Regions from separate parts of the Kitasatospora sp. NPDC048545 genome, predicted to be linked through region 2. Evidence: riboswitches for the same ligand, from Rfam matches in the RefSeq annotation. Region 2 holds a riboswitch; each other region holds the start of a gene.
What was found. Region 2 has a riboswitch for cyclic di-AMP ahead of AB0D10_RS20265 (LysM peptidoglycan-binding domain-containing M23 family metallopeptidase). Riboswitches for the same ligand answer to the same signal wherever they lie in the genome.
Positions count from the first base shown of each region.

Region 1: another riboswitch for cyclic di-AMP. It lies ahead of AB0D10_RS02195 (transglycosylase family protein); the one in region 2 lies ahead of AB0D10_RS20265 (LysM peptidoglycan-binding domain-containing M23 family metallopeptidase).
Region 3: another riboswitch for cyclic di-AMP. It lies ahead of AB0D10_RS23090 (transglycosylase family protein); the one in region 2 lies ahead of AB0D10_RS20265 (LysM peptidoglycan-binding domain-containing M23 family metallopeptidase).

Region 1 is NZ_JBEZIQ010000002.1:12,240-21,775, forward strand. Features, by position in the region: gene AB0D10_RS02175 (helix-turn-helix transcriptional regulator) at 1-363, opposite strand, end outside; gene AB0D10_RS02180 (ATP-binding protein) at 782-1,363, shown strand; gene AB0D10_RS02185 (DUF397 domain-containing protein) at 1,932-2,195, opposite strand; gene AB0D10_RS02190 (hypothetical protein) at 2,754-3,713, shown strand; cyclic di-AMP (ydaO/yuaA leader) riboswitch at 4,239-4,396, shown strand; gene AB0D10_RS02195 (transglycosylase family protein) at 4,383-5,657, shown strand; gene AB0D10_RS02200 (DUF2191 domain-containing protein) at 5,915-6,115, shown strand; gene AB0D10_RS02205 (LacI family DNA-binding transcriptional regulator) at 6,189-7,208, opposite strand; gene AB0D10_RS02210 (glycoside hydrolase family 13 protein) at 7,234-8,931, opposite strand; gene AB0D10_RS02215 (carbohydrate ABC transporter permease) at 8,997-9,536, opposite strand, start outside.
Region 2 is NZ_JBEZIQ010000020.1:36,655-46,190, forward strand. Features, by position in the region: gene AB0D10_RS20250 (ATP-binding domain-containing protein) at 1-229, opposite strand, end outside; gene purB (adenylosuccinate lyase) at 348-1,778, shown strand; gene AB0D10_RS20260 (MFS transporter) at 1,819-3,354, opposite strand; cyclic di-AMP (ydaO/yuaA leader) riboswitch at 3,712-3,849, shown strand; gene AB0D10_RS20265 (LysM peptidoglycan-binding domain-containing M23 family metallopeptidase) at 3,852-4,838, shown strand; gene AB0D10_RS20270 (DUF2470 domain-containing protein) at 5,359-6,078, opposite strand; gene AB0D10_RS20275 (RidA family protein) at 6,210-6,638, opposite strand; gene AB0D10_RS20280 (IclR family transcriptional regulator) at 6,667-7,416, opposite strand; gene AB0D10_RS20285 (sugar kinase) at 7,413-8,642, opposite strand; gene AB0D10_RS20290 (alanine racemase) at 8,913-9,536, shown strand, end outside.
Region 3 is NZ_JBEZIQ010000024.1:130,907-140,442, forward strand. Features, by position in the region: gene AB0D10_RS23085 (cytochrome P450) at 210-1,568, shown strand; cyclic di-AMP (ydaO/yuaA leader) riboswitch at 1,812-1,975, shown strand; gene AB0D10_RS23090 (transglycosylase family protein) at 1,981-2,772, shown strand; gene eno (phosphopyruvate hydratase) at 3,046-4,332, shown strand; gene AB0D10_RS23100 (septum formation initiator family protein) at 4,451-4,930, shown strand; gene AB0D10_RS23105 (DUF501 domain-containing protein) at 4,902-5,600, shown strand; gene AB0D10_RS23110 (Ppx/GppA phosphatase family protein) at 5,603-6,538, shown strand; gene AB0D10_RS23115 (NAD(P)/FAD-dependent oxidoreductase) at 6,967-8,334, shown strand; gene AB0D10_RS23120 (FtsX-like permease family protein) at 8,510-9,536, opposite strand, start outside.

The DNA.
Region 1 (9,536 bases), on a different contig from region 2:
CACCTCGTAGGTGCGGATCAGCTGAGCGGCCTCCTCCAGTCCGACGTAGGTCTGGAACCAGCCCGGCAGCACGTCGTTGAAGCTGTGCCACCACCCGGACTTGTTGGCTTCGCGGACCAGGCCGAGCAGGGCCTCCCGCTCCATCCCGTCGTCGACGCCGTACAGGCTGAGCAGGTCGGCGACGTCGCGCTCCTTGAAGCTGACGCGGCCGAGTTCCATGCGGCTGATCTTGGACTCGGAGGCCCGGATCGCGTAGCCCGCGTCCTCACGGGTGATGCCGCGCGCCTCACGCAGGCGACGCAACTGCGAGCCGAGGAGGATCCGGCGGACCATCGAGCCGCCGCCCGGCTGAACTGTGGTCATGCGGTCGAAACCTCCACCTAGGGCAAACAGCGCACAGTCTGCCATCAGTTGAGCGCTCACGGTGCCGATACTGACGGATGTTCCTATCAGTTCTGCACTCCGCACACCAGGATGCACGTGCATCCGGCGCTTGCATATGCCAATAGTGCGACTGCACGTGAATCGACTCTTGCATCTGCAGTGAGCGCACACCACCATGGTGCACGTGCACCTGCACATCCCTGGCAATCCCGCGGGCTCCGCGTCGACCCCACGCGCGACTCCGTGCACCGGCCCGACGGCGTCCCCCGCGCCATCGGGCGTTCGAGTGCGCGCGCGTGTGGTCGAGGGGGCGGCCGTGCGGCCGAGCGAGTCGGAGGTGACCGGCATGACCCCGGCGGGTCCAGCCGTGTCCGCCCCCTTATGGGAGGAGCTCTTCATGGGCACCGGTACGGCTTTGGCGGTTGACCCCCATGTGGTCACCTGTACGCTCGCTCCTCGCTTCGAAGCCGTCAGAACCGCGCGCGACTTCGCCCGGACCACGCTCCAGCGCTGGGGACTGCCGGAGCTGTTCGACGACGTCGCGCTGGTGGCCTCGGAACTAGTGACCAACGCGCTCCGGCATGCGATCGGCGCACGGCCCGACCCGTCGGGCGGCGCCCAGGGCGAGTATGACTTTCCCACACAGCCGACCCCGGACGGTCGGCTGCCGATCCGAATAAGCCTGGTGCACCGCGCACCCCAGGTGGTCTGCGCGGTGAGCGACCCGAGCAGCATCGGCCCGGTGGCCCGGGAGGCGGACTTCGTCGCCGAATCCGGCCGCGGACTGCACCTGGTGGAGTCCTTCAGCCGCTCCTGGGGCTGGCACCCGCTGGGCAGCGGCAAGGTCGTCTGGGCGATGTTCGAGGCGGAGCCGGCGGTCGGCCCGCTCGACGGACACCCGGAGATCGGCGGACGCCCGGCGCTGGAGGCGCTCGGCGGACCGGTCGACATCGGTGGACGGCACCGGCGCTCGGCCTAGCGCCGGGCGGCGTACGGCCCGCCCGGTGCCTGGTCGGAGGGCACAACCGGCACCCGCTCCGGTGGCACGCCGAACGGCGTGCCCGGCAACGGCCAGGACGACGGCCCCGGCGGTGGCAGCGCCGCGGACGGCAGGACCGGTGACGGACCGGACGTCAGACCCGACAGCGGGTCGGACGGACCACTCAGCGGCAGGTCGAGGGAAACCCCGGGAGGACCACGCCCCGGGTGCTTGCACCAGGCCCCGCCGGTGGTCGATCCCGGCCGGCGGCCCCGAGGGCGGCGGTGTCCACCGCGCCCCCCGCTGTGGCAGCACCGGAAGCAACGGCCCCGATTACGGCGGTCCCGAAAGCAACGGCCCCGATTACGGCAGTTCCGGAAGCAGCGGCCCCGATTACGGCGGCTCCGGAAGCAACGGCCCCGATTACGGCAGTTCCGGAAAAGGTGGCGGAAACGGCCCCGTTCGGGGCGGCTCCGAAAACGGTGGCGGAAACGGCTGCGGAAAAGACAAAGGCCGTCGTGGTGTCGGCACCCACGACGGCCCCCCGATGGTGAAACAGGACGGCTGGTCAGACCGCCAGGTGGTCGAACTCCCCGTCCTTGGCCCCCAGCAGCAGGGCGGCGATCTCGGCCCGGGTGTAGATGAGCGCCGGACCGTCCGGGAAGCGCGAGTTGCGCATCGCCACGTCGCCGCCCGGCAGGGCCGCGAACTCGACGCAGTTGCCCTGGGAGTTGCTGTGCCGGCTCTTCTGCCAGACCACTCCCCGGAGATCGGCCGCGGCCATCCCGTTGTAGGTGTCGTGCGAGCCGTGAGTGTCCTGCGAGTCGTGCATAGAAGTCTCCCGAAGAGCTCCGGAGTTGTTGTCCAGCGCGGCGCCCCCGGCACCGCCGAACGAACGGACCGGCCCCGTACCGGTCCGGCACAACGCCTCACTTGACGCGATGATAGCTGCAGTGCACGTGCATCAGCACGGGACATTGCAGGTGCACGAGGCCTTTCACCGGCGGCCCCGAACTCTTCACGGGGCCTTCTCCTGACGGTACGTAAACGGACATAGCCGACTGAATCGTCGGGGTCGCGATAACCGGCCGTGAGCGAATCCCCCCTGAATGTTGATCTTCGAATGCCGGGAGTCGCGCCGCCGTGACCCTCCGTCAGGCGACCTCCGGGCTGTGAGACATCTCACGCACCGCGGGTGCAACGCAGCGCCTCGCGGCGTACGTCAAGGCAATGGCCCGCGCCCGCACGGGGGTTGGGCGAAGAATGTCCGGATTGCGGGCAAACCGCCCGGACCGGCCCACCGAGGACACCGGGTCCGCACCGCCGCTGCGCGAAACCCGTACGGCAGCCGACTGCAGGCCGGACGGGCCGATGTCCTACGATCTCCGGCATGAGCACCGCAGCCATCCCGGGCGCGCCACTGCCCGTCCGCACTCCAGGCTCCCGTGCGCGGGGGCGCCACCGTCGTCCCGAGCGCCCCGAGATTCCCTCCGGCGCCCCGGCCCTGGTGCTCGCCGTACCCGCGACCGCCGGGCCCGAGTCCCGCTCGGTCGTCGAGGAACTGCTCTCGATCGTCCGCAGCGAGCAGAACGGCGTCCAGGCCACGGCCGGATACCTCCCCGGCGAGTCCGCCGAGGGTGAGGGCGGCGAGGAGCGCACCGTCGCCGAACTCCTGGCCACGGCCGCCGAGGCCGGGCTGCCGATGCCCGTCCTGGTGCCGCTGGTGCCCGGACCGCACGGTTTCCTGCCCGAACTCCACGCACTCGCTGCCGAGTACGGCGCGCCCGTCACCGACGCACTGGGCCCGCACCCGCTCCTGGCCGAGGCCGTGCACGTGCGACTGTCCGAGGCCGGACTGGCGCGCGCCGACCGAGCCCGTCTGTTCGCCATCGCGACCGCCGCCGACGGCGTGGTCCTGACCACCGTCGGCGGCGAGGACGCCGCCGCCGCGGCCGGCATCACCGGCGTGCTGCTGGCCGCCCGGCTGGCCATCCCGGTCGTGGCCGCCGCGCTCGACGTGCCCGGCTCGGTGGCCGCGGCCGTCAACCACCTCAGGGAGACCGGCGCGCAGCGCCCGGCGCTGGCCCCGCTGGTGATCGGGCCGGAGGCCGACTCCGAGCTGCTCGCCACCGCGGCCGAGGAGACCGGCTGCCCGTCGGCGGCGCCGCTGGGCGCGTACCCGACCGTCGGCCAGCTGATCGCCTCCACCTACCTGGCCGCGCTGCCCGCGCCCTCCCCGGAGGAGCTGGCGCGGGCCGAGGCGGAGGCGGCTGCCGCCGCCGAGGCCGAGGGGGCCGCAGAGGGCACCCGACGGGCCCACGCGGCCGCCGAGGGGCCTGCCGGACAGTAAGCGACACCGCGCGCCCGCCGGCGCGCACACGGGGCCCGGAACGGATTTCGTTCCGGGCCCTTCGCCGTACCCTCGCGCCCCCACAGGAGATTTGTGGGGGTTGTGACGATTGTGGAGGTTACGGGAGTTTCAGTGGCCACAGGAACCTTCGGGGGTTAACGGAGCTACGCGGCAATGATGGAGATTGTCCGTTCTTGCGTCATTTGCAAGGAAAAGGGGAGCACACTCATCAGCGCTCGAACTCCGGCCACTCCCCCGACTCGACCGATGCGCCACCGCGCACCTCGACGCACCGTCACGCGATTCCTGAAACCGAGCCAGTTGTGGATATCCGCAACGCGATTGCCGAAAAACGATCATTTACGATCATGGATACGCGCCATTTTGGCAGTTCCCACTAAACCGTGATGGGCGTCACAGCTGTTTGCAGTTTGAACTTAAGTCTGCTTAACGTGCTCCCCGTTCGTGACCACACGGACCCAGTTCATCCGCGACGCCGAGTCCTGCCGTCGGATGTCCTGGCAGCGCGAAAACGCACCACGGCAGGAGCGGGGGACCCACAGGTAAGTCGCCCCGGACCGTTCCCGGAACGGTTCAGGGCTAGGGGTGAAGCCGCGCCAAGCGCGGCCGGGCAACTCCAGCCCGAATCCGACAGCTCACCTCGCAGGCGTGGGAGAGGACCACGTCTTCATGCTGCCCACCAACGGCACCCGCCTGTCCAGCCGCACCCGCCGCGTGATCGCCGCCATCGGCGTCGCGGGCGTCGGCCTCACCGTCCCGTGCCTCGTCTCCGGCACCGCCTCCGCCGCCTCCGTCGCCACCTGGGACAAGGTCGCCCAGTGCGAGAGCGGCGGCAACTGGGCCATCAACACCGGCAACGGCTTCTACGGCGGCCTGCAGTTCACCTCCAGCACCTGGGCCGCCTTCGGTGGCACCTCGTACGCCTCGCAGGCCAACCTGGCCACCAAGGACCAGCAGATCGCCGTCGCCGAGAAGGTCCTCGCCTCGCAGGGCCCCGGCGCCTGGCCGGTGTGCTCGGTCCAGGCCGGCCTGACCAAGGGCGGCGCCCCGGCTGCCGTCGACACCTCGGCCGCCGCCAAGCCGGCCGCCCCGGCCGCCGCGGCCCCGGCTGCCAAGCCTGCCCAGGCCCCCGCCGCCAAGCCCGCCGCTCCCGCCCAGGACGACGCCAACGCCACCACCGACTCCGCCACCGGCAACTGGACCCAGAAGCACCAGCAGTGGGCCCAGGACGGCGACTACACCGTGGTCGCGGGCGACTGGCTGTCCTCGATCGCCGACAAGAACCACGTCCAGGGCGGCTGGCAGCGGCTGTACGAGCTCAACCGCGGCACCCTGACCGACGGTCCGGACAGCATCTACCCGGGCCAGCACCTGTCCTTCGGCGACCACGCCCAGGGCCCGAAGTCGGCCTCCACCGACAAGTCCGGCTCGGACTTCACCTGGTTCAACCGCTCGCAGAAGTCCGGCCAGTCCACGAACGGCGGTTCCGTGAACGCCAAGCCGGCCGCCCAGACCCAGACCCAGGCCGCGGCCCCGGCCCCGGCCCCGGCCCCGGCCGCCACCGGCAGCATGGCCGCCGCGGTCTCTTTCGCCGAGTCCAAGGTCGGCCAGGCCTACGTCTACGGCGGCACCGGCAACGGCGGCTGGGACTGCTCCGGCCTGACCCAGGCCGCGCTGCGCGCCGCCGGCGTCTCCGTCCCGCGCGTCGCCGCCGACCAGGCCGCCGCCAGCACCCACGTCTCGCTGGACAGCCTGCAGCCGGGCGACCTCCTGTTCTGGTCCAACAACGGCCAGGACTCGGGCGTCTACCACGTCGCGATCTACGTCGGCGGCGGCAAGTACGTCGAGGCCGCCAACCCGAGTTCGGGCGTGCGCGAGCAGACCATCGCCAACTGGGCCCCGGACTTCGCCGGCCGGGTCTGAGCACGACGAACCGGCTGACGGCCGACGGGTACCAGCCGACAGCCGACACGTAACAGTTGACGTGTAACAGATGACAGCTGACAGATTTCAACATCTGTCAGCTGTCATCTGTCACCTCTCGGCGGTCCGCCCGAACGCCGACCACCCGCCACCCCCGGAGAGAGTCTGGTCCCTCTCCCCGGGGGTTCCGGCGTATCCCCGTGGTGAAACCCCGCCCCGACGGGCGTGCTGCCGCTCCGCACCCGAGGAGAAGTCACATGGCCCGTGCCACCCTCACACTCGACGCGAACCGCGCGATCGACGCGACGATGCTCTCCGGCGCCGGGAACCCGCAGGACGTCGTCGAACTGGTCCTGCGCGACTGCCCGGCCCGCAGCCGCCGCACCGAGACCCGTACCGGCGACGCGGCCGACGGCCACCGCCCCACCTCCGACCGCCCCACCGCCCGGCAAGGCTGACCGGGCGCACGCCGAAGGGCCCCGGGGAGCGACTGGCTCTCCGGGGCCCTTCCGTCGGCCCTGCGACCGGCGCTCAGCGTGCGCAGGCCCCCGTGGATCCGCGCATCACCAGTTCCGGCTGGAACATGAACTCGCCGCGCTGGACGGCGTTCCCGCCGACCTCCTCCAGCAGCGCGTCCACCGCCGCCGTGGCCATCGCCTCGACCGGCTGGCGGATCGTGGTCAGCGGCGGCTCGGTGAAGGCGATCAGCGGCGAGTCGTCGAAGCCGACCACCGACACGTCCTGCGGCACCGACAGTCCGCGCCGGCGCACCGCCCGGATCGCCCCGAGCGCCATCATGTCGCTCCCGCACACGATCGCCGTACAGCCCTTGTCGAGCAGCGCTCCGGCCGCCGCGTGCCCGCCCTCCACGCTGAACAACGTGTGGTGGACGAGCTCCTCGGCCTCTTCCTGAGTGCGCCCGAACACCTCCCGCATCGCCGCCGTGAAGCCTTCTATCTTGCGCAGCACGGGCACGTACCGGCGCTGCCCGACGGCCAGCCCGATCCGCTCGTGGCCGAGTTCGGCGAGGTGCTGGACGGCCATCCACATCGCGGCCCGGTCGTCCGGCGAGATGAACGGCGCGTCGATCTTCTCGCTGAAGCCGTTGATCAGCACGAACGGCACCCCGCGCCCGGCCAGCCGCGCGTAGCGGTCGTGGTCGGCCGTGCTGTCGGCGTGCAGCCCTGAGACGAAGACGATGCCCGCCACCCCCCGGTCGACCAGCATCTCCACCAGTTCGTCCTCGGTGGATCCGCCCGGGGTCTGGGTGCACAGCACCGGCGTGTAGCCGTGCCGGCTGAGCGTCTGCTCGATCACCTGCGCCAACGCGGGAAAGATCGGGTTGCTCAACTCCGGTGTGATCAGCCCGATCAGTCCGGCGCTGCGCTGGCGCAGCCGGGTCGGCCGCTCGTACCCGAGCACGTCGAGCGCCGCCAGCACGGTCTGCCGGGTGGTGGCGGAGACGTTCGCCTTGCCGTTGAGCACGCGGGAGACGGTGGCTTCGCTGACCCCCGCCTGTGCCGCGATGTCTGAGAGTCGCGCCGTAGTCACGGTCCCAGAGCCTATTGCAACCACGTCAGACCGCCCACCAGCCGGTGCTGTCCGGAGCGAGTACCGTCTCGCCGCCGTCCACCACGAGGTCGGTCGAGGCGAGCAGCAGCGTGCCCGGGGCCGCGATCCGCACCGGCTCGCCGGTGGTGTTCACGGTGCAGACGAAGGAGCCGCGGCGGAAGGCGAGGGTGCCCTCGGGGCCGTCCAGCCACTCGACCCCGGTGCCGGCGCCGAGGTCGGCCTGCGCCCGGCGGACGGCCAGCGCGCTGCGGTAGAGCTCCAGGGTGGACGTCGGGTCGCCGGTCTGCGCCTCGACGCTCAGCTCCGCCCAGGAGGCCGGCTGCGGCAGCCAGGACGGCCCGCCGGCCGCCGGTCCGAAACCGTACGGGGCCTCGGTGCCGGACCACGGGATCGGGACGCGGCAGCCGTCGCGGTACCCGTCCTGCCCGGCCTGGCGGAAGAACGACGGGTCCTGGCGCACCTCGTCGGGCAGGTCGGTGACGTCGGGCAGGCCGAGTTCCTCGCCCTGGTAGACGTACGCGGAGCCGGGCAGCGCGAGCATCAGCAGGGTGGCGGCGCGGGCGCGGCGCAGGCCGAGCTCGCGGTCGCCGGCCGTGCGGATCTGGGTGCCGAGGCCGGGCTCGTTGGCGAAGCGGGTGGCGTGCCGGGTGACGTCGTGGTTGGACAGCACCCAGGTGGTGGGGGCGTCGACCGGGCGCATCGAGTCGAGCGAGAGGTCGATCACCTCGCGCAGCGCGGCGGCGTCCCAGTCGGTGCCCAGGTACTGGAAGTTGAAGGCCTGGTGCAGCTCGTCCGGGCGGACGTAGTTGGCGGTGCGCTGGACGGTCGGGGTCCAGGCCTCGGCGACGCCGATCCGCTGGCCCGGGTACTCGTCGAGAATCCTGCGCCAGCTGCGGTAGATCTCGTGCACGCCGTCCTGGTCGAAGAACGGCATGACGTCGTTGCCGAGCAGCTTGAGCTGGTCGGAGCCGCCGAGGTCGGGCAGGCCGGGGGCCTTGACCAGGCCGTGGGCGACGTCGATACGGAAGCCGTCCACGCCCATGTCGAGCCAGAACCGCAGGATCGAGCGGAACTCGTCGGCGACCGCCGGGTTGTCCCAGTTGAAGTCGGGCTGCTCGGGGGCGAACAGGTGCAGGTACCAGTCGCCGGGGGTGCCGTCCGGGTTCTCGGTGCGCGTCCAGGCCGGGCCGCCGAAGATGGACTCCCAGTCGTTGGGCGGCAGTTCGCCCTCCTCGCCCTTGCCGGGGAGGAAGTGGTAGCGGTCGCGCAGCGGGGAACCGGGGCCCTCGCGCAGGGCGCGCTGGAACCACTCGTGCTGGTCCGAGGAGTGGTTGGGGACCAGGTCGACGATGATCCGCAGCCCCAGGCCGTGGGCGTCCCGGATGAGGGCGTCGGCGTCCAGCAGGGTCCCGAACATCGGGTCCACCGCGCGGTAGTCGGCGACGTCGTAGCCCGCGTCCGCCTGCGGCGAGGCGTAGAACGGCGAGAGCCAGACCGCGTCCACGCCGAGGTCGCGCAGGTACGGCAGGCGGCTGCGGATGCCGGGCAGGTCACCCATGCCGTCGCCGTTGGAGTCGGCGAAGCTGCGCGGGTACACCTGGTAGATGACCGCGTCCCGCCACCAGCCTCTGGACGCGCCGACGTTCGCCTCGTGAGCGGTGTCGGCGGCAGGCCGGGAGGTGTCGGCCAGGTTCTGGGTCATGGACGGTATCCCTCGGGGATCGGAGGAGCGGGGGGCCTTGCGCGCGGGGTGTGCCGCGGCAGGCGTCACGACTTGGAGGCGCCGGCGGTCAGACCGGTGACCAGGTGGCGCTGCACCAGGTAGAAGAAGGCCGCGGACGGGATCGCGATCAGCACCGCGGTCGCGGCCATCAGGTTCCACTGCGCGTCGTGCTCGCTGACGAAGGTCTGCAGGCCGACGGCCAGCGTGTACTTGTCGGAGCTGAGCATGAACGTCGAGGCGAACGGCACCTCGGCCCAGTAGGTAAGGAAGGAGTAGAAGGCGGCGACCGCCAGGCCCGGGCGGGCGAGCGGCAACACCAGCCGCCAGAAGGTGCCGAACGGGCTGAGCCCGTCGACCCGGCCTGCCTCGTCGATCTCCACCGGGATGGTGTCGAAATAGCCCTTCAGCAGCCAGGCGCAGTACGGCACGGTGGTGGTCGAGTACACCAGGATCAGGCCGGTGTAGCTGTCCAGCAGGCCGAGCTCGGAGAGCATCGTGTACATCGGCACGATCAGCACCGCGATCGGGAACATCTGGGTGACCAGCAGCGACCACATCAGCGGCTTGTGCCCGGGGAACTTCAT
Region 2 (9,536 bases):
GCCGGGCGGCGTGGCGGGCGGCTTCGCGGGCGCGCACCGCGCGTTCCAGCCGGGCCTGGTGGGTGCCGCCGGGCCCGGCGCCGTCGTGGGCGCCGTCGGCGGTGCGGTGAGCCCGTTCGCGGACGGTGTCCAGCCGGGCGTAGAGGGTGGTGAGTCGGGCCTGCTCGGTGTGCAGGGCCTCGGCGAGGGCGTCGCCGGAGTGCCCCGCGGTCGCTGGAAGTTCGTTCATCGATGTGGTATCCTTGCGGTGAGAAGGTTGTGGCAGTCCTTCTAGTGGGCGCTCAATCGACCGAGCCTACCCCATCCGCCGACGTTCGGCGTGACCTCGGCTGTTACTCTTGCGAAGCGTGAGCGCGAAGCCCCAGATCCCCAATGTCCTGGCCTCCCGGTACGCCTCGGCGACCCTGGCCCAGCTGTGGTCCCCCGAGCACAAGGTGGTCCTTGAGCGCCACCTGTGGCTCGCCGTCCTGAAGGCCCAGCAGGACCTCGGCGTCGAGGTGCCGGCCACCGCCGTCGCCGACTACGAGCGGGTGATCGACCAGGTCGACCTCGGCTCGATCGCCGCCCGTGAGCGGGTCACCCGCCACGACGTGAAGGCCCGTATCGAGGAGTTCAGCGAGCTCGCCGGCCACGAGCAGATCCACAAGGGGATGACCTCCCGCGATCTGACCGAGAACGTCGAGCAGCTGCAGATCCGCCAGTCGCTGGAGCACGTGCGCGACCGCACCGTGGCCGTCCTGGTCCGCCTGGCCAAGCTGTCCGCCCAGCACTCCGAGCTGGTCATGGCCGGCCGTTCGCACAACGTGGCCGCGCAGGCCACCACCCTGGGCAAGCGCTTCGCGTCGATCACCGACGAGCTGCTGGTCGCCTTCCGCCGCCTGGAGGAGCTGATCGCCCGCTACCCGCTGCGCGGGATCAAGGGCCCGGTCGGCACCGCCCAGGACATGCTGGACCTGCTCGGCGGCGACACCGAGAAGCTGGCCGAGCTGGAGCGCCGGGTCGCCGGGCACCTCGGCTTCGAGAACGTGCTGACCAGCGTCGGCCAGGTCTACCCGCGCTCGCTGGACTTCGAGGTGCTCACCGCCCTCGTCCAGCTCGCCGCCGCGCCGTCCAGCCTGGCCAAGACCATCCGCCTGATGGCCGGCCACGAGCTGGTCACGGAGGGCTTCAAGGAGGGCCAGGTCGGCTCCTCCGCGATGCCGCACAAGATGAACACCCGCTCCTGCGAGCGCGTCAACGGCCTGGCCGTCATCCTGCGCGGCTACGCCTCGATGACCGGCGAGCTGGCCGGCGACCAGTGGAACGAGGGCGACGTCTCCTGCTCGGTGGTGCGCCGGGTCGCGCTGCCGGACGCCTTCTTCGCCTTCGACGGCCTGCTGGAGACCTTCCTGACCGTCCTCGACGAGTTCGGCGCCTTCCCCGCCGTGATCGAGGCCGAGCTGGACCGCTACCTGCCGTTCCTCGCCACCACCAAGGTGCTGATGGGCGCGGTGCGCGCGGGTGTCGGCCGGGAGACCGGGCACGAGGTCATCAAGGAGCACGCCGTCGCCTCCGCGCTGGCGATGCGCGCGGGCGCCCGGGAGAACGAGCTGCTGGACCGCCTGGCCGCCGACGAGCGGATCCCGCTCGACCGGGCCGCGCTGGACGCGCTGCTGGCCGACAAGCTCTCCTTCACCGGTGCGGCCGGCGCCCAGGTCGCCGAGGTGGTCCGCCGGGTGGAGGCCGTCGCGGCCGCCTACCCCGAGGCCGCCAAGTACGCGCCGGGCGACATCCTCTGAGGTGCCGCATCCGTTGACGCACCGATGATGTGACGCAGCGTCAGCTCTCGGGCGAGGGCCCTGCCGCCGGACCGGTGGCAGGGCCCTCGTGCGTGCGGACGTGGCCCGGGTCGAGCGGCGGAGTGGTGCCGCAGTTCCACTCGCAGTCCGGCTCGGCCACCGGGTGGTCCTCGGGGTCGAGCACGTTGCCGCGGACGGTGGCGAAGGCGATCAGCCCGCCGCCGGCCAGCAGGCCCGCGCAGATCAGCATCGCGGTGTGGAAGGCGGCGTCGACCTCGGCCGGCACCCGGTAGGCGTCGCCGCTCAGTCCGGCCAGCGCCGGTAGCGCGGCCACCGCGAGCAGACCGGCCGCCCGGGCGGCGGCGTTGTTGACCCCGCTCGCGATGCCCGCGTGCCGGACCTCGACGGCGGCCAGCACGGTGGCCGTCAGCGGTGCGACCAGCAGGGTCATCCCGCAGCCCATCACCGTGACGGCGGGCAGCACGTCCGCCCAGTAGGAGGAGTCGGCGCCGATCCGCAGCATCAGCAGCACGCCGGCGGCGCACAGCAGCGGGCCGACGGTGAGCGGGATCCGCGGGCCGATCCGCTTCCCCAGGCGCCCGGCGCGCGCCGACAGCGCCAGCATCAGCACGGTGATCGGCACCAGCGCGAAGCCGGAGGCCAGCGGGGAGAACCCGGCGACGATCTGCAGCTGCACCACCAGCAGGAAGAAGACGCCGCTGAACGCCGCGTACACGCAGAGGGTGACCAGGTTCACGGCGGTGAACAGCCGGGAGGAGAACAGTCCGAGCGGCAGCATCGGCTCGGGCGTGCGGCGTTCGACGACCACGAAGGCGGCGCCGAGCACCACGCCGAGCACGCCGCTGATCCAGACCGCGGCGGACACGCCCTCGCCGGCGGCGGTCAGGGCGTAGGTGATCGCGCCGAGGGCGAGCGCGGCGAGGACCGCGCCGAGCGCGTCGAAGCGGCCGGAGGCGCTCTCGTCCCGGCTCTCCGGCACGGACCGGGTGGAGACCGCGATCACGGCCGCCGCGAGCGGCAGGTTCAGCAGGAAGATCCAGCGCCAGCCGGGGCCGTCCACCAGCCAGCCGCCGAGGAAGGGGCCGACCGCGGCCGACACCCCGCCGAGGCCGGACCACAGGCCGACCGCCGTCGATCGGTCGTCGGGGTGGAAGACCGCCTGGAGCATGGCGAGCGAGCCGGGGGTGAGCAGCGCCCCGCCGATGCCCTGGACGGCGCGGGCGGCGATCAGTACCTGGATGTTCGGTGCGACGGCGCAGGCCGCGGAGGCGGCGGCGAACCAGACCACGCCGATCAGGAAGACCCGGCGCCTGCCGTACCGGTCGCCGAGCGCGCCGCCGAGCAGGATCAGGCCCGCCAGGGTGAGCAGATAGGAGTTCAGCGTCCATTGCAGGGACGCCAGGGAGGCGCCGAGGTCGGCGCCGATCCGGGGCAGGGCGACGTTCACCACGGTGCCGTCGAGCATCGCCATGCTGGAGCCGAGCACCGTCGCCAGTAGTACCCAGCGACCCTGCGCGGTGCCCAGGCGCAGGGTGCCGGCCTCGGAGGTGGCCACGGCCTGATCCTGCGCCCCGTGGGGCGTACGTGACAAGGCTCACCGGTGGCGTGTCGGCGGCGGGGGCGCTGTGTGAGCGGTCGGCTGCGCGGTGTGGCCGACTTCGGCGCAGGGTCGCGGATCAGTGGCTCGGGGTGAATGGATGGTGTACGCACCGTACTGGGGATCATCCGGAGGGTCACCGGACCCAGGGGGGATCGTTGCGGCTTCAAGAGATCGACATTGCTTCACCCGAACGGATGGGTTTTAGTTCAGCGACCGCCCGGCCAGTCCGGACGGATCCGCCGGGTGGAACGCCGAGTCCTGCCGCTGCCCGGCGGTTCGATCTGAACTCTGTACGGCAGGAGCGGGGGACCCACAGGTAAGTCGCCGGACCGGAGTTCGCGCCTCAGGGCGCGGGCGTCCAGGGCCGGCTCGGGGTGAAGCCGCGCATGCGGCCGGGCAACTCCAGCCCGAACCCGACAGCTCACCTCGCAGGCGTCGGAGAGGAAACTTCCATGCCTGCTCAGGCTCGTCGTATCGTCCTGCCCCGCGCCGCCCGCATCGGCATCGCCACCGCCGTCACCGGTGTCTCCTTCGCCCTCCCGCTCGTCACCGCGATGAGCGCCCAGGCCCACACCGCCCCCGCTGCCCCGGCCGCGCCCGCCGCCGTCGCGCCTGTCGCCGCCGCCAAGCCGGTCGAGAAGGCCGCTCCGGCTGCTCCGGCCGCCGCGGCCGCCACGTCCGAGAGCTACCGCGTCGTCAGTGGTGACACCCTGTCCAAGATTGCCGACGTCAAGAACGTCGAGGGTGGCTGGCACGCGCTGTACGAGCAGAACCGCTCGGTCGTCGGCGCCAACCCGAACCTGATCTTCCCGGGTCAGCAGCTCACCCTCGCCGGCCACGCCGCCGCGCCGGCCGCCGCGCCGTCCGCGGACGCTGCCCCGGCCAAGCCGGCCGCCCCGGTTGCCCCCGTGAAGCCGCAGACCCAGGTCACGGTCAAGACCGAGGCCGCCAAGCCCGCCGCCCCGGTGCAGACCCAGGTTCAGACCGCCGCTCCGGCCACGGCCGTGACCGCCGCTCCGGTCGCCGCCACCTCCGGCTTCGTCGCGCCGCTGGCCAACCCGGTGCTGGGCGAGGCCTACGGTGTGGCCGGCTCGATGTGGGCCTCCGGCCACCACACCGGCCAGGACTTCGTCGCCTCCACCGGTACCCCGCTGCGCGCCGTCGCCAACGGCGTCGTGGTCAAGGCCGGCAACGGCGGCGCCTACGGCAACGAGGTCGAGATCAAGCTCGCCGACGGCCACTACGCCCAGTACGCGCACCTCTCGGTGATCGGCGTGAAGATCGGTCAGACCGTCACCGTCGGCCAGCAGATCGGCCTCTCCGGCGCCACCGGCAACGTGACCGGCCCGCACCTGCACTTCGAGATCCGCACCGGCTCGGAGTACGGCTCGGACATCAACCCGGTCACCTACCTGCGCGCGCACGGCGTCGCGCTCTGACCCTCCGGGGATCAGGTCCAGGGTTTCAGGAACCACCACTGCTGCGGAGCGAATCGGTCCTCCGGGATGGTCATGTCGGGTGACCGCTCGACCGGATGATCGCCGTGCAGTGGACATGGGCGCGGGACACGCCCAGGCCGGCCCGGCTCGCGGGATTCACCTCCCTCGCGAGCCGGGCCGGCCGCTGCCGTTTCCGGGGCGCTGCCGTTTCCGGGGCGCGACGTTCCGGGTGCGTGACCTTCCGGGAGGCGGGGCGGCAGGGGCGCGGGGCGGTTCGATGCGGGGCGGGCCGTTGTCGAGGCCGGCGGCGTCGGCGGTTTCGTTGCGCGGGTGGTGAGTCGGCCGGGGATCGCGGGTGGGCGACGGGTCTGCCGAACGCGCTGGAACAGGTGGGGAGTTCGGTGCTCCGGCGGCCGGGCTCGGGCGGTTCCGCGTCGTCGGGTGAGGGCCGTTGGGCGAGGGTCGTCGGGTGAGGGGCGGCGGGCCGGCTTCGTCTGGCGAGCGGTCGCGGGGTGTCCGGTCAGCCGCGGTGGGCCGGCAGGCCGTACTGGGCGGCGGCCAGCAGGTCGTGCATCCGGTGGCCGAAGTCCTCGGTGTCGCGGGCCGGTTCGGGGAAGACCAGGCGGACGTCGCGGTGGCCGTCGGGGTGGTCCAGGCGCAGCACCAGGCCGTGGCGGTCCAGGGCGAGCGGGCGGACGTCCGGGTTCCGGGCGAGTAGCGCGGGGTCGAGGAGGCGGGTGAGGACCTCGATCGCGTCGGCGTGGTCGTCCGCGAAGTGGGTGAGCATCGCGGCCTCGTGGCGGGCCATCGGGTCGGGGCCGGCGAGGGAGAGGTCGGCGGCGGTGACCGCTCCGGTGCCGTACGGGGTGGCGAGGACGGCGTGGGCGACGTCCACGCGCAGGTGGACGCTGAGGCCGTCGTCGGCGAGGTGCGCCAGTCGCAGCCGGCCGGCCAGGGTGAGCCGGCCGCGGACGCGGTCCCGGACGGCGACGGGGGAGACGTCGGTGACGTCGAGGACGACGGCGAGGCCGTCGGTGGCGTGGGCGGCGGCCACGGTGAGCGGGGCGTCCAGCGGGGCGCGCATCCGCAGGCGGGAGCCGTGGGCGGAGACCGGAGTGTCGAGGTCGTGGTGTTCGCCCAGGGCGCGGACGGCGAGCGAGGAGGTCGTGCTGAGCAGGCTCTGGATCCGTTCGGCGGTGGTGGGCTCGGGGACCTCGGTGTCGCCGGTGGGCTGGCTCATGGACGGACCTCCAGATAGTTAGGTGAGCCTAACCTAATGTTCGCGGTTGGGGTTCGGCAAGCAGGCGCCGGGACGTGCCGAAGGGCCCGGACGGGCGGTCCGGGCCCTTCGGCACGTCGGGCGGCGCGGTGTCAGGCGACGACGGCCTGGGCGTCGATCTCGACCAGCATCGGCTCCTGCGGGAGCTCGACGAAGACGGTGGTGCGGCAGGGCTTCACTCCACCGGGCTCGATGTTCTCCTCGATGAACTCGGCGTAGGCCTCGTTCATCAGTGGGAAGTCGGCGCGCTTGGTGAGGTACACGCGGAACATCACCACGTCCTCGATCGTGGCGCCGCCGGCCTCGACGACGGCCTTGACGTTCTCCAGGGTGCGCCGGGTCTGCGCCTTCACGTCGCCGTGGTGGAGGTACTCGCCCGTCGCCGGGTCCTGCGGGCCCTGCCCGGAGACCTGCAGGATCGGGCCCTTGCGCACGCCCTGGGAGAAGGTCCAGGCGGGGGCCGGGGCGCCCTCGGTGCGGATCTCGGTCTTCTCGCCGATCGGGGACTGCTCGGGGGGCATGGGACTCCTCGGATCTCGTGACGGTTCGTCAGCGGTGTTCGGGGCGGCCGCAGTCGGCCGAGACGGTGCGGGCGGTGGCGAGCAGCTGCGGGAGGAGGTCCAGCACCTGCTCGTACGGGAGGACGACGTCCGGGACGGAGATGGACGCGGCGGCGACGACCCGGCCGCTGGCGTCCCGGATCGGTGCGGCGACGCAGTTGATGAAGGCCTCGTGCTCCGCGTGGTCCTGCGCCCAGCCCTGGGCGGCGACCTTCTCCAGCTCGGCGAGCAGCGCCTCGGGCGTGGTGAGGGTGTGTTCGGTGTGCGGGGTGAAGTCGATCCCGGCCACCACCCTGCGCCGCTCCGGCAGGGGCAGGTCGGCCAGCAGCACCTTGGACACGGCCGCGCTGTGCAGGGCGGCGCGCAGGCCGATCCGGGAGTACATCCTGACCGGGTGGCGGGAGTCGAACTTGTCGATGTAGACCACCTCGCCGCCCTCGTAGGCGGCCAGGTGCACGGTCTGACCGGTGGCGGCGTTCAGCTCGGCCAGGTGGGGGGCGGCGATCCGGCGGATGCCGCGCTGCTCCAGTGCCAGGCCGGAGAGGGCGAAGAGGCCGGCGCCCAGGTGGTAGCGGTAGGCCGCGTCGCGGTAGACGAACCGTTCCTCTTCGAGGCTCTGGAGCAGTCGGAGCACGGTGGTCTTGTGGACGCCGAGCACCTCGGCGAGCTGGTCGAGGGAGCGTTCGCCCTCGCCGAGTTGGGCGAGGATGCGCAGGGCGCGGGTGACGGTCTGGCTCATCGTGCTCCGCTTCGAGGGCTGGGGTTCCCGCTCATTGTGCCCGGGCCCGGGCGGGGGCCCGGCGTCCGGTCACCGGCGCCGTGGGCGTCGTCGGCGGGGGTGGGGCCGCCGGTCCGTGCGCCGTGGCGGGCCTGCGCGGGGTCGCTGGCCCGTGCGCGGTCGGGGGTGAGGGCGGGGCCGGTGATGCCGTCCGCGCTGACCCGGGTGGCGGCCCAGTCCGCGGGGGAGGCGTCGAGCAGGGCCGACACCACGGCGGCGGGCGGCAGTTCGGCCTGGTCGCCGTGGGCGGTCAGCGCGCAGGCCGCGCTCAGGTGGCCGAGCCGCAGCCGGCGGCGCTGGTCCAGGCCCCGGACGGTGCCGGCCAGGTAGCCGGCCGCGAAGGCGTCGCCCGCGCCGGTGGCCTCCACCACCTCGACGGCGAGGGCCGGTTCGGTGACCGTCGTGCCGTCCCGCTCCAGGGCGGTGACGTGCCGGTCGGCGTCCTTGACCACGAGGGTGGCGGGCGTCGGGAAGCGGCGGCGCAGTGCGACGGGGTCGCCGGTGCCGAAGGCGGCCTGCGCCTCGTCGGCGCCGAGCAGCAGCAGGTCGGCGGCGTCCAGCAGCGGCGGCAGCACCGACGGGTCGCGGTCGCGCCAGAGCGACGGGCGCCAGTTGAGGTCGAAGCTGACCAGCCGGCCCGGGCGGCGGTCGGCCAGCAGGGCGCGCAGCAGGGCGAGGCAGTCGTCGGAGAGGGCGGCGGTGATGCCGGACAGGTGCAGGAGGCGGGCGTCGGCCAGCAGCGGGGCGGCGGCCGGGTCGGCGAGCAGCGCGGGGGAGAGCGCCGCGGCCGCGGAGCCGCGCCGGTGGTAGTGCAGCCGGCTGCGGCCGGGGCCGAGGTCGTGGTCGTGGCCGGTGGTGCCGCCGACCTCTTTGAGGTAGAGGCCGGTCGGGCGGTGCGGGTCGACCGCGACCGCCGAGACGTCCACGCCGCGGGCGGCGACCTCGGCGAGCAGCCGCCGGCCGAAGCCGTCCGCGCCGACCCGGCTGATCCAGGCGGTCGGCACGCCGAGTGCGGCCAGTGCGCCGGCCACGTTGGACTCGGCGCCGCCGACGGAGAGCCGGAAGTTCGCCACCGACTCCAGCGGGCCCGGGCGGTCCGGGAGCAGGACGGCCATCGACTCGCCCACGCACACGGCCGTCGGGGGAGGACCCGGGCGGGTCGCCCCCGGGATGTCCTGTCGCGGCATGTGCGGGGCTCCTCGTCTGCGGCCGTTCCGCGGGGAGCGGGCCGACTCCGTTGACCGTGTCCGTTGACCGTGCGTCGACTCTGCCGGGCGACCGTCCGCGAAGGGTGCGGGCCGGGTTCGCCGGGCGTGTGTCGGTTCGTCGAGCGTGAGCCGGTTCCCCGTGGAGCGTGGGCCGGTTCCGTTGACCGTGATCCGGCGCCGATGCTAGAACCGTGCTGCCAGCATGTGCAACCCGCGTTGCGCATGTTGCAACATGACGGAAGGAGGATCGTGGAGCAGACCTTCGCAAGCAGCGGCACCGGGCCCGGGATCGCCGTCGGCGCGGTGGCGGCCCTGGCCGACGAGCCGCTGGACTGGCGGTTCAAGGCCGCTCCCCCGCAGTCGTGGGGCCGTACCGTGCGGGAGTGGCTGGCCGACGGCCCGACCCTCTCCTCGCTCGGCACCCCGCTGCTCACCCTCGACGGCGCCGCGGTCGAGCACAACGTCCGCACCATGGCCGACTGGTGCGCCAAGGCGGGCGTCGCGCTCGCCCCGCACGGCAAGACCACCATGGCGCCCGCCCTCTGGCAGGCGCAGCTCGCCGCCGGGAGCCACGGCATCACCCTCGCCAACCTGCCTCAGGTCAGGGTCGCCCGTGCCTTCGGGGTGCGGCGGATCCTGCTCGCCAACACCCTGCTCGACCCGGCCGGACTGGCCTGGCTCGCCGACGAACTGGCCTCCGACCCCGGCTTCGCCTTCCTCTCCTGGGTCGACTCCACCGAGAGCGTGCGGCTGATGGACGAGGCGCTGCGCGCCGCCGGCGCCGAACGGCCGGTCGAGGTGCTGGTCGAACTCGGCGGGCCCGGCGGGCGGACCGGTGCCCGCGGCGTGGACGCCGCCGTCGAGGTCGCCGCC
Region 3 (9,536 bases), on a different contig from region 2:
CGTAGGCAGTTCCTGACCCTCCGCAACAGGGATTACCCCTCAGGTGACCAGGCTCACGCCCGCCGTCCGGCCAAGAGCTTTCCAAGAGCTGTCCACGGACCGTCCACGGGTCGTCCACGGAGCGTTGGCGCGCCCGTCGCACGCCGTTGTCGGGGGAGTCGCGCGCCGTCGGCGGAAGGGGGCGCGCACCCACCGGATACGGTCGTCCCATGCCAGCTCAGCCCGACTCCGCCCGGTCCGCCGCAGTGCCGTCCGACGACCCCGCCCGGCCCGCGGGAGTGCGGCCCGACGCCGCCGCTCCGCAGCTGTTCACCTGGGAGTTCGCCGCCGACCCGTACCCCGCCTACGCGTGGCTGCGCGAGCACGCCCCGGTGTACCGCACGACGCTGCCGAGCGGTGTCGAGGCCTGGCTGGTGACGAGGTACGCGGACGCCCGGCAGGCGCTCGCGGACGGCCGGTTGTCGAAGAACCCGGCGCACCACAGCGAGCAGGCGCACCGCACCGGCCGGGTGGGCATCCCGGGGGAGCGGCAGGCGGACCTGATGACGCACCTGCTGAACATCGACCCGCCGGACCACACCCGGCTGCGCCGACTGGTGTCGAAGGCGTTCACCCCGCGCCGGGTGGCCGAGTTCGAGCCGCGGGTGCAGCAGCTCACCGACCGGCTGATCGACGGCTTCGCGCAGCGCGGTTCGGCGGACCTGATCCACGAGTTCGCCTTCCCGCTCCCCATCTACGCGATCTGCGACATGCTGGGCGTGCCGGCCGAGGACCAGGACGACTTCCGCGACTGGGCGGGGATGATGATCCGGCACGGGGGTGGTCAACGCGGCGGCGTGGGCCGGGCGGTGAAGCGGATGCGGGCGTACCTGCTGGAGCTGATCCACCGCAAGCGGGCGGACCTCGGGGACGACCTGATCTCGGGTCTGATCCGGGCGAGCGACCACGGTGAGCACCTGACCGAGAACGAGGCCGCGGCGATGGCCTTCATCCTCCTCTTCGCGGGCTTCGAGACGACCGTGAACCTCATCGGCAACGGGACGTACGCGCTGCTGCGCAACCCGGAGCAGCGCCGGTCGCTGCAGGAGTCGGTGGCGCGCGGGGAGAGCGCGCTGCTGGAGACGGGGATCGAGGAACTCCTGCGCTACGACGGGCCGGTGGAGCTGGCGACCTGGCGGTTCGCGACGCGCCCGCTGACCATCGGCGGGGTGGACATCCCGGTGGGTGATCCGGTGTTGGTGGTGCTGGCCGCCGCGGACCGCGATCCGGCCCGGTTCTCGGACGAGAACACCCTGGACCTGGCCCGGAAGGACAATCCCCACCTGGGGTTCGGGCACGGCATCCACTACTGCATCGGCGCTCCGCTGGCCCGTCTGGAGGGGCGTGCCGCGCTGGCGACGCTGCTTTCCCGGCTGCCGGATCTGCAACTCGCGGAAAGTCCGGAGAATCTGCGGTGGCGCGGTGGCCTGATCATGCGTGGACTGCGGGAACTCCCGGTCGAATTCAGTCCGGAGAGCCGCGCCCCGCACACGCCTCCGCACTCCCCTTACGCGTCTCCGACAAACTGACACAAGGTGACGAAACGGCGGGCGATGCACTGGCGGAGCGTCGCCCGACGCCCTTCCGGCGGGGTGTGAACGGCCATCAATCCAGACATGGCGGCGCCGTTGGTAGGCGATCGGACACGTGCCGTAATTTCTGTGTGATATCGGTGATATGAGCTTGTGATCGGTCTGAGGATCTGTCTAGTCTCCCTGGAGTTCGCAGCTGCGGACCTCGTGCGCGGAACGCCGAATCCTGCCCGCCGCGCCACGGGAAACCGACCAGACCCTGGGCAGGGGCGGGGGAACCAGGTTTGTTGCCGTCCCCACGGCTTGGGGTGAAGCCGCCCGAGCGGAATCGTCCGCGCACGGCGGCCGGGCCACCTCCCGGTCCGAACCCGACAGCTCACCTCGCAGGCGTGCGGAGAGGGACCTCCTCATGCTGTTCGTTGGATCTGGCCGCCACCGTCGTCGCACTCAGACCGAGAAGGCCATCGCCGTCGCCGGTGTGGCCGGCGTCGGACTCGCGATGCCGCTCCTCACCGCCACCGGCGCCTCCGCCGCCCCCGCCTCCACCTGGGACGCCGTCGCCCAGTGCGAGAGCGGCGGCAACTGGGGCATCAACACCGGCAACGGCTTCTACGGCGGCCTGCAGTTCACCTCCAGCACGTGGAAGGCGTACGGCGGCACCGCCTACGCGCCGCAGGCCAACCAGGCCAGCAAGGGGCAGCAGATCTCGGTCGCCGAGAAGGTGCTCGCCGCGCAGGGCCCGGGCGCCTGGCCGGTCTGCTCCGTCAAGGCCGGCCTGAGCAAGGGCGGCGCCCCGGCGTCCGTCGACACCTCCTCGGACGCCAAGCCCCAGTCCGCCCCGCAGCAGCAGACGCCCAAGCGCCAGGCCCAGAAGCCGGTCGAGAAGCCGGTGCAGACGCCCGCGCAGAAGCCGGTCGAGAAGCCCGCGCAGAAGCAGGCCCCGAAGCACGCCGCGCCCGACCGGGCCGAGAAGCCCGTCGACCAGTCGGCGCAGCAGTACGCCCCCAAGCACGCGGCCCAGCCGGCCCCGGCCGCGCAGACCGGCCACGACTACACCGTCCGCTCCGGTGACACCCTGTCGTCGATCGCCACCGCCCAGGGCGTGTCCGGTGGCTGGCACGCGCTCTACGACGGCAACCGCGGCACGGTCGGCGGCGACCCGGACCTGATCATGCCCGGCCAGGTCCTGCACCTCGGCTGAGCCCGTCCGCACCGGCACCGGCCCGGTGCCGGGGTGCGAAGAGGGGGGTCGGCACCGCCGGCCCCCTTCGTCCGCATTCGCCCGGTCCGGTGGGACAAGCTGGGACAAGCAGGTGAACTACCGGTGGGTAGTGGGGCCACACGCTGAGACGGGACCGAGGCCGACGTGGTCCCGGGAGCCCGGGCGGTTAGGCTCTGGTCCGTAACGACTCCGCAATCGTCCCGCTGACAGCGCCACCGTCAGTTGGACCCTGCTTCCGCAAGGAGATGCCTCGTGCCGTCCATCGATGTCGTCGTAGCCCGTGAGATCCTCGACTCCCGCGGCAACCCCACGGTCGAGGTCGAGGTCGGCCTCGACGACGGCAGCACGGGTCGTGCCGCTGTCCCCTCGGGTGCCTCCACCGGTGCCTTCGAGGCGCTGGAGCTGCGCGACGGTGACAAGAACCGCTACTTCGGCAAGGGCGTGGAGAAGGCCGTCCTGGCCGTCATCGAGCAGATCGGCCCGGAGCTGGTCGGCTACGACGCCACCGAGCAGCGCCTGATCGACCAGGCCATGCTGGACCTGGACGCCACCCCGGACAAGTCCTCGCTCGGCGCGAACGCCATCCTGGGCGTCTCGCTGGCCGTGGCGCACGCCGCCTCCGAGGCCAGCGACCTGCCGCTGTTCCGCTACCTGGGCGGCCCGAACGCGCACGTCCTGCCGGTCCCGATGATGAACATCCTCAACGGCGGCTCGCACGCGGACTCCAACGTCGACATCCAGGAGTTCATGATCGCCCCGATCGGCGCGGAGTCCTTCTCCGAGGCCGTCCGCTGGGGCGTCGAGGTCTACCACACCCTCAAGGGCGTGCTGAAGGAGCGCGGCCTGTCCACCGGCCTCGGCGACGAGGGCGGCTTCGCGCCGAACCTGGACAGCAACCGCGAGGCCCTGGACCTGATCACCGAGGCCATCCAGAAGGCCGGCTACGTGCCCGGCCGCGACATCGCGCTGGCCCTGGACGTCGCCGCCTCCGAGTTCTACAAGGACGGCGCCTACCAGTTCGAGGGCAAGGCCCTGTCGGCCGCCGAGCTCATCGAGTACTACGCCGAGCTGGTCGCCGCCTACCCGCTGGTCTCCATCGAGGACCCGCTGGACGAGTCGGACTGGGACGGCTGGAAGGCCATGACCGTCAAGCTGGGCGACAAGGTCCAGCTGGTCGGCGACGACCTGTTCGTCACCAACCCGGCCCGCCTGGCCAAGGGCATCGAGACCGGCACCGCCAATGCGCTGCTGGTGAAGGTGAACCAGATCGGTTCGCTGACCGAGACCCTGGACGCCGTCGAGCTGGCCCAGCGCAACGGCTACCGCTGCATGATGTCGCACCGCTCCGGCGAGACCGAGGACGTCACCATCGCCGACCTGGCCGTCGCCACCAACTGCGGCCAGATCAAGACCGGTGCCCCGGCCCGCTCCGAGCGCGTCGCCAAGTACAACCAGCTGCTGCGCATCGAGGAGATCCTCGACGACGCCGCCGAGTACGCCGGCCGCGGCGCCTTCCCGCGCTTCAAGCACGAGGGCTGAGCACCCGCGCCAGCGCACGCCTGACCGGTGCCCCGCCGTTCACCCCGTAGGGTGGACGGCGGGGCACCGTCGCGACCAGGAGGGGATACGGGAGATGGCAGGATGGAGGATCCCGGGCTTGGCGGCCCGGCCTCGGTTCACGAGCCGGGCGACCGTCCTCGTCCTGGTGCTCTGCTCGCTGGTGGCGATCCTCGCCTACCCGACGCGGCAGTTCATCTCCCAGCGCGCCGAGATCTCCGCCCAGCGGGCGAAGGCCGACCACGCGCGCCAGCAGGTCGAGCAGCTGCGCCGGGACAAGGCCCGCTGGCAGGACCCGGAGTACGTCAAGGCGCAGGCGCGCGCCCGGCTGCACTACGCGGTGCCGGGGGAGACCCCGTACATCGCGGTCGACCCGGCCGGCCAGACCTCCGCCAAGCCCTCCTCCTCCGCCGGCGCCCCGGCCACCGGCGCGGCAGCCGGTCAGGCGAACGCCGCCAAGCCCTGGTACGCCAGCATCTGGGACTCGGTCGACGCCGCCGACACCGCCGCGTCGGCCCCCTCCACCCCCCTTCCGCTCCCGCCGTCCTCCGTTGGAGACACCTCCCCCCATGACCACTGAGAACCACCCCACCGTCTCCGACGCCGACGTCGCGGCGATCGCCGCCCAGCTCGGCCGGGTGCCGCGCGGCCTGCGCGGCGTGGCGCACCGCTGCCCCTGCGGGAACCCGGACGTCGTGGAGACGGCACCCCGGCTGCCGGACGGCACGCCGTTCCCGACGCTGTACTACCTGACCTGCCCCAAGGCCGCCTCGCTGATCGGCACCCTGGAGGCGGACGGCGTGATGAAGGACCAGACCGCCCGGCTCGCCGAGGATCCGGAGCTGGCCGCGGCCTACCAGGCGGCGCACGAGGACTACATCGCCCGGCGCGACGCGATCGAGGTGCTGGAGGGCTTCCCGAGCGCCGGCGGCATGCCGGACCGGGTGAAGTGCCTGCACGTGCTGGTCGGCCACTCGCTGGCGGCCGGAGAGGGCGTCAACCCGCTCGGCGACGAGGCGATCGGCATGCTGGAGGCCTGGTGGGCCAAGGGCCCGTGCGTCTCCCCGGCCGAGGTGCAGGCCGCCGGTGAGCGGGTCGGCCGCAACCGCGCCAAGGACCAGGACCACGAGGCGGTGATCGCCGCCAAGCAGCAGAAGACCGCCGAGCGCGCCGCCAGGAAGCGCGCCGCGGAGGACGCCGGGCAGGACGCGACGGCCGCGGACGCCGACGGGCAGCAGGAGTCGCGGTGACCATGACCCGGGTGGCCGCGATCGACTGCGGCACCAACTCGATCCGGCTGCTGGTTGCCGACCTGGACCCGGAGACCGGGGAGATCACCGACCTCGACCGCCGGATGATCGTCAACCGGCTGGGCCAGGGCGTGGACCGGACCGGCCGGCTGCACCCGGACGCGCTGGCCCGCACCTTCGCGGCCTGCCGGGAGTACCAGGAGATCATCTCCGGCTTCGGCGTCGGCCCGGAGCGGGTCCGCTTCGTCGCCACCAGCGCCTCCCGGGACGCGGAGAACAGCGACGAGTACGTCAAGGGCGTGCGCGACGTCCTGGGCGTCGAGCCCGAGGTGGTGAGCGGCGAGGAGGAGGCGCGACTGTCCTTCCTGGGCGCCACCAAGGAGTTGACCGGCGGCCGGTTCCCGGCCCCGTACCTGGTCTTCGACCTCGGCGGCGGTTCGACCGAGTTCGTGCTCGGCACGGACGACGTGCAGGCGGCCCGCTCGGTGGACATCGGCTGCGTGCGTCTCACCGAGCGGCACTTCGACGGCGCCGAGCTGCCCTCCGAGGAGCAGATCGCGCTGGCGCGGGCGCACGTGCGGGCTGAGCTGGACAAGGCCGAGGAGGTCGTCCCGCTGACCGGCGCGGCCACCCTGGTGGGCCTGGCCGGGACGGTCACCACGGTGTCCGCGATCGCCCAGGGGCTGCCGGGCTACGACTCGGAGGCGATCCACCACTCGCGGGTCAGCCGGGAGCGCGTCGCCGGGATCGCGCGCGAGCTGCTGGCCGCGACCCACGCCGAGCGCGCGGCCATCCCGTCGATGCACCCGGGCCGGGTGGACGTGATCGCGGCCGGGGCGCTGGAACTGCTGGAGATCATGGAGCGGACCGGTGCCGCCGAGGTGGTCGTGAGCGAGCACGACATCCTGGACGGGATCGCCTGGGGTATCGCCTCCTGACCCGCTGCGGGGCTTACCCGACCGGCCCTGGCGCCCCTTCCGGGGAGCCGGGGCCGGGGCGCGCCCGGGTGCGTGCGAGAAAGTTCGTGAATTTCTTCACATGGCGATAGGGTCATTCGTCACACCTGCTCGCCCGCTACGTCCGAATTGTGGGACCGAAGGCTTCCCGGTCGCCGGGCCCGCTGGATCGCAGGTCAGGGCTCGCCCGAGGTTTGAAAATCGAAATAACGCGCGGGAACCCGGGCACTGTGCGGATCGTTGCTGCTCAGCAGGGTAGTGCTCCGGCGCACGTTCACCGGGGGGTGCGGAGGGGTGTGAGCACCCGCGCCGGGGCCGGTTTTGCGGCCGCGCAGTGTAGCACGGGGTGTCCATGAGCTTGTGACCGGGCTCACGAAGGCTGCTCCGGACGGTGCTGGATACTTTCGGATATGAGCACCACGGAGCGTCCTCGCATCCTCATTGTCGGCGGTGGTTACGTCGGCCTGTATGCCGCGATGCGCATCCTCAAGAAGATGCGCTACGGCGAAGCGACCGTCACGGTCGTGGACCCGCGGTCGTACATGACGTACCTGCCCTTCCTCCCCGAGGCGGCCGGCGGCAACGTCGCGCCCCGCAACCTCGTCGCGCCGCTGCGCAGCGCCCTCAAGCAGGCGGAGGTGCTGACCGGGTCCGTCACCGGCGTCGACCACGCCCGCAAGGTCGCCACCATCCAGCCGGCGGCCGGCGACAGCTACGAGCTGCCCTTCGAGTACCTGGTCGTCGCGACCGGCTCGGTCTCCCGCACCTTCCCGATCCCGGGTCTGGCGGAGAACGGCATCGGCATGAAGACGGTCGAGGAGGCCATCGGCCTCCGCAACCACGTCATGGCCCAGCTCGACAAGGCCGAGTCCACCACGGACGAGGAGGTCCGCCGCAAGGCCCTGACCTTCGTCGTCATCGGCGGTGGCTTCGCCGGCATCGAGACGATCGCCGAGATCGAGGACATGGCGCGCGACGCGTCCAAGCTGTACCGGACCGTCAGCCGCGACGACATGCGCTTCGTGGTCGTCGAGGCCGCCAACCGCATCCTCCCCGAGATGGGCCCGGACCTCGGTCTGTGGACCAAGGAGAAGCTCGAGGAGCGCAACATCGAGGTCTACATCGAGACCTCCATGGACTCCTGCGTCGACGGCCACGTCGTTCTGAAGAACGGCATGGAGACGGACGCCTCCACCATCGTGTGGACGGCCGGCGTGAAGCCCAACCCGGTGCTCTCCGAGTTCGGCCTGCCGCTGGGCCCGCGCGGCCACGTCGACACCGCGCCGACCCTCCAGGTCCAGGGCTTCGACTACGTCTGGGCCGCCGGCGACAACGCCCAGGTCCCGGACCTCGCCGCCGGCGAGGGCGCCTGGTGCCCGCCGAACGCGCAGCACGCCTGCCGTCAGGCCGTCGTCCTCGGCGACAACGTCATCTCCGGCATGCGCGGCTTCCCGCAGAAGGAGTACAAGCACAAGAACCTCGGTGCGGTTGCCGGTCTCGGCCTGCACAAGGGCGTCGCGATCCTCTTCGGCAAGTACAAGCTGAAGGGCCGTCCGGCCTGGTGGTTCCACCGCCTGTACCACGGCGCGATGGTGCCGACCTTCAACCGCAAGGTCCGCGTCTTCACCGACTGGACCCTCGCGATGTTCCTGAAGCGCGAGATGGTCGGCCTCTCCCAGATGGAGAAGCCGCAGCTTCCGATCCAGGAGGTCACCCCGCCCACCAAGCCCGTCGAGGCCGCCAAGCCGGTCGCCGACAAGGAACTCGCGAGCAAGTAAGCGACTGAGACCCCGGTGTGGGAGCACCGGGGTATGAGTCGGAGGCCCTCCGCCCGGCAGTGTTGCCGGACCACGACCTCCGTGGTGCTCAGCCGGCCACTGCGACCGGGCGGAGTACAGCAGTAGAAGAGCCCCTGCCGAAACCCTCCGGCAGGGGCTCTCCGCGTGACCGGTGTCAGTCGGTCTTGATGCTCGACAGGATGTCCAGCCCGGCGGCCCGGCGGGCCGGCCAGATCGCGGCCACCAGGCCGACCACCCCGGCCAGCGCCAGGAACATCGCCAGCTGGCCGTACGGCAGGACCGTGGTCAGGCCGGCCAGGCTCGACTTCAGGGTGCCGTTGATCGCCCAGGCGATGAAGCAGCCCAGGGCCAGGCCGATGCCGGCGCCGAAGACCGAGATCACCACGGACTCCAGCCGGACCATCCGCTTGATGCCCCGGCGGTCCAGGCCGATCGCCCGCAGCATCCCGATCTCGCGCTTGCGCTCGAAGACCGACATCGCCAGCGTGTTGACCACACCCAGGATCGCGATCAGGACCGCCATCCCGAGCAGGCCGTACATCAGGTTGAGTGCGAAGGTGATGGTCTGGCTGAAGTCGTCGCGGACGTCCTGCTTGGACTTCACCTCGATCACCGGGTTGGCGCCCGTGGCGTCCTTGATCGACTGCTTGAGCGTGTCGGTCGCGCCGTCCTTGCCCTTGACCAGGACGTCCTCGATGTGCGGCTTCGGCTCGTGCTTGGCGATCTCGCTGTTGGTCAGGACGACCGGGCCGAGCATGCCGCCCGTCTCGTACACACCACCGACGGTGAGCGTCCCGGTGGACGCGTCCGGGTAGGTCGCGGTCATCGTGGAGCCGGTGGTGAGGTTGAACTTCTTGGCGACGTTCTGGTCCACCAGCAGCTGGCCCTTGCCGAGCGCGGCCGTGGAGCCGCTGACCAGCTTGACCTCGGCGAACTGGTCGAAGGTGTCCGCGTTCAGGCCGGTGATCGCCTTGCTGACGCCGTTGAGCTCCCAGTAGACGACGGTCATCGGCGAGGAGGCGGCCACCCCGGGGGCTTTGGCGATCTGCGCGGGAACCTGCTCGGACAGGCCCATGCCGTTGGCGGTCGAGACGACGTAGTCGGCCTTCATCGAGCTGGTGACGGCCTTGTCGATGGTGCTGCCGACGGAGGCGCCGATCACGGTGAGGCCGCTGACGAGG